Regions from separate parts of the Bacillus sp. z14 (2026) genome, predicted to be linked through region 2. Evidence: riboswitches for the same ligand, from Rfam matches in the RefSeq annotation. Region 2 holds a riboswitch; the other holds the start of a gene.

Region 1 (2,211 bases), on a different contig from region 2:
TAAATGTTTTTAAATCAGCCGTTCCTTTGATGATCACCCAAATGGAATATGCCGTCGCCAATATGGCTATGGTACCATCAATAATTCGTGAACGCATTTCATCAGATTTATATGTCTCGCCAGTCCAAACTAATTTCAGTTGGAATGAGGAGGAAATTAAATATGGCACTAAATAAGAAAGTGTCGCGATATAAATAATAAAGTCAAATGCATGAGCAATTGAATTTGAAATAGTTGAGAAAATAAATAATTGACCTAAACCATTTGAAACAATCATAGAGAAATTAGGAATCCCACGCTTATTGACCTGTAAAAACTTAGGGATAAATAAACCTTGTTTTGCTGCCTGATACGGGATTTCAGCGCTTAACAAGATCCAGCCAATTGTTGAACCAAATAAACTGATCAATCCAATGACCGCCAATGCTTTCCCACCAACAGGTCCCAGCACCGTTTCAATTGCATCGATTAATGGTTTTTCTGAATGGATAAGTGCATCCTGTGTTAATAATCCCATAACAAGTGTACTGATTCCCATATAGATAGCCAGGGCAATCAATAGCCCTAAAATGGTCGCTCTCTTTACATCTGCCTTTCTCTTCGCCCTTGATGCGAATACAACAGCAGATTCAACCCCTACAAAAGCCCATAAGGTTGAGACGGCAGCAAAATTTACCTGGCTGAGTAATCCCCGACTCTCACCATCAATTATACGAGTTTCCGCAAACGGTACAATATTAGATTGTTCAAAGGCAAATAGCCCAATTACAATGAATAATCCAAATCCAAGTACTTTTGCCGCAGTCGCCACAAAGTTTAATTTACCAGCATTCTCTATGCCTCGCATAATAAAGAAATGAACGCCCCAGAGCATGATTGTGCAGACAAGGAATGTTAAAGCATTGCCAACTTTTAGACTAAAATTCCCTATACTGAACAATTCAGCCGTACTAGTCAAACTTGGGAAGAAGGTAGATAAATACCCTGCAAACGTAGTGATGATGGCAATATTACCTGCAAAATTACCAATCCAGTATCCCCATGTAGACATAAACCCGGATAATCTTGAGGCTAAAGAATTTTCCTTGAACAATTCCTTAGCATAAATCTGAGGGCCACCTGTTAAATGTGGCTTACGAACAGCCAGATTCCCAAAAACCAGCGCAATAGTTAGTACTCCCAATCCTGTTAATCCCCATGCCATAATTACTCCGGCAGGACTAGCTACTTCTGCCAGCGTACGCGGCAACATAAAAATACCAGACCCAACCATATTGCCGACTACAAATGCCGTTAAAATCCAAAAACCCAGTTCCTTCTTATTGTGCACGATAATTCCCCTTCCAAAGCTGTCATGTTACTCTCTATTTTTGAATTATCCATTTCTGTGTAAATAAGCTAAATAAAAAACACACCTTATTGTTAAGGTGTGCAACATTTTATGATTAGCCACACCAGACAATAAATGGATAGTTCTCCATGGAATATATACATATCGCGATGTATATATTCCATGACAGTCCTGCACCTATTCGGATACAGTCCCAGCTGCTCTCTTCGGAAAAAAAGAACGCTTCGGCAGATTTTCCTTTCAACTAAAGTCAGCAAGCTTTCCGGCTCTCTTTTTAGTTTACTAATAAAATCTGCGACCTCTACCTCATCTTTTAGTCCGATGAGGATTTGTATTAAATTAAATTATTCCTGTATAAAGGATACAGTGAAAACGCGAATGCTGTCAATATTATTCGACAATGTTATTTTCAAATCAACTTATTTATGATTAATCCATTTGTTTTGGAAAGCTGCTATACTGCTATATTCAGTCTCCAATTTTCTGTATATATTGATGTAAATTGGCAGTAATTCCTCGTATCTTTCTACATTTGCTTTAACCGGCGTATGGACATGTGTAGTTCCCACATAATTTGATACAACGGATAGGTCTTCAATTTCACCGAGTGCATATCTGCCGAGTACAACTGCTCCTAAACAAGAGCTTTCAAAGCTTTCTGGCACATCTACTTCCTGATTAAAAATATCCGCAAGCATTTGCCTCCATAACTCTGAGCGCGCAAATCCCCCCGTTGCCCTGATTTTACTTGGCACACCTATCAATTCCTGCAAAGCTAATAAGACTGTATAGAGATTAAAAATGACTCCTTCAAGCACCGCTCTGACCATATGTTCCTTTTTATGATGAAGTCCCAAGCC
Region 2 (2,211 bases):
AAAAGTACACTACTTAAAACTGTTTCAGGTTTACTTAAACCGAAGCAGGGTCAAATCATGTATCAGGGTAAATCCATAGGTGGAAAAGCAGCTCAAGTGATTGTAAAGCAGGGAATCTCACATGTACCAGAAGGACGGCGGGTTTTTGCCAATATGACAGTGGAAGAAAATTTACAGCTTGGTGCTTATTTACGTAGGGATCGAGCTGGGATTAAAGAGGATATGGAGAAGGTATTTGATCTTTTTCCAAGGATGAACGAACGTCTTAAACAGCCGGCAGGAACATTGTCAGGTGGAGAACAACAAATGCTCGCAATGGGAAGGGCATTAATGGCTAAGCCCAAATTGCTTTTACTCGATGAACCTTCCATGGGATTGGCTCCACTACTGGTTAAAACAATTTTCCGCATAATTGAAGAAATAAATAATGCGGGAACAACTATTCTTTTAGTTGAACAAAATGCTAATTTGGCACTATCGATTGCCAACCGTGCCTATGTAGTGGAGACCGGCAAAATCGTCCTCTCGGGTTCGGCAGATGAGTTAACCTCAAGTGAAAAAGTAAAGATGGCCTATCTTGGCGGACATTAAAGGTGAATCACTCCCCTGTAAACTTTTACAGGGGAGTTTTAGTTTTGTGTGGGTTACAGGAACGAGAGGATTGGATTAATTAGCCTAACATGTTGTCGATCGGGTTACTCGTTAAGCAATTGAGTCAGGCTTCATCCTAATAATTAATCAGATAATTGTAAAAAAATACACATCTATTCCACATTGTGAACAGGAACGTAATCTGTTATATTAGAATAACAATTAGATAGTACCTTATCATTCCGATGGGGTAGAGGCGCAGGATTCAAGAGTAAGCTATGTGAGGATGACAACAGAGAGCATAGCCGAAAGGGGAAACTGCCGAAGCAAGTTGATTAGTCAGAAATGAATTTGCTGGGGTTGTTTTAAATAAAAGCAACACTGTCATTATAAGAGGTTCTTATAATGAGGAGCTACAGGTCGTGATGGAGAAAGAAAAGCTGATACAGGGCTGCGGTAGATATTTCTCTATTGCAGCCCTTCTTTATTTTCTTTTGCATAAAAGGTAAGAGCGCAAGGGTCAGCACTCACGACGAGTTCCCCTTATTTATTTGGAGGAGGAAAAAAGGAATGGAGTCGACAGTTTATACGCTTATTCCCCCACTATTGGCAATTCTAATGGTGGCTATAACAAGGAAGGTTTTGCTTTCACTTGGTGTGGGGATTATAGCATCAGCTTTAATGCTTGCTGATTTTAATATTGGTGAGACATGTGTCCTTATATGGGAAGCAGTAAAAGGAATCTTTATATCAGATGGATCACTCAATGTATCCAATATATATATTATTTTATTTTTGCTCATCCTTGGCATTATTACGGCTTTTATTTCAATTTCCGGTGGGAGCCGTGCCTTTGGTGAATGGGCGATGAAGCATGTTAAAACCAGAGTTGGAGCTCAGCTGGTAGCTGCATTACTTGGGATACTCATTTTCATTGATGATTATTTCAATGCTTTGGCGGTTGGCCAGGTAGCACGTCCGATTACAGATAGACATCAAATACCGAGAGCTAAGCTTGCCTATTTGATTGACTCTACCTCAGCGCCTATCTGTGTAATTATGCCTGTATCCAGCTGGGGGGCTTATATTATTGCACTGATAGGAGGAATTTTTATCACTCATGAGGTGACAGAATACAGTTCCATATCAGCGTTCATTCAAATGATCCCAATGAATTTTTATGCGATGGCAGCGTTGGCGATGGTATTTATTGTTATCTATCGAAATTGGAATATTGGTTCGATGAAAGTACATGAGGATAGAGCGGTAAAAGAAGGTATTCTTTATAATCCATCCAAGACAGTTCCAGGTGAATTAAAAGAAGATTTACCGAGAAGTACAACTGGCAGGGTTGGAGATTTGGTAATCCCCATTGTAACTCTTATTGTAGGCACAGTGGCTGCGATGCTTTGGACAGGTTATCAGGCAGTTGCTGGACATGCAACACTTCTAACCATTTTTGAAAATACTAATGTCACTAAATCATTGGTTCTGGGTGGTACAATCGGAATTATAGTAACAATCATTATGTTTTTACGACAAGTCTTTGTTTTGCATGGAATATCTGTAAAGGTATTCACAGTAGGAGTAAAACACGGAATAGGGTCCATGCTGCCAGCG

What was found. A riboswitch is a leader RNA that binds a small molecule or an ion and turns the genes downstream of it on or off. The one in region 2 is predicted to bind lysine.
Region 1: another riboswitch for lysine. It lies ahead of AC4G3O_RS08110 (amino acid permease); the one in region 2 lies ahead of AC4G3O_RS17635 (Na+/H+ antiporter NhaC family protein).

Annotation. Positions count from the first base shown of each region.
Region 1 is NZ_JBZFQK010000002.1:420,933-423,143, reverse strand. It holds gene AC4G3O_RS08110 (amino acid permease) at 1-1,330, opposite strand, end outside; lysine riboswitch at 1,463-1,663, opposite strand; gene gntK (gluconokinase) at 1,771-2,211, opposite strand, start outside.
Region 2 is NZ_JBZFQK010000008.1:29,389-31,599, forward strand. It holds gene AC4G3O_RS17630 (ABC transporter ATP-binding protein) at 1-591, shown strand, start outside; lysine riboswitch at 835-1,015, shown strand; gene AC4G3O_RS17635 (Na+/H+ antiporter NhaC family protein) at 1,162-2,211, shown strand, end outside.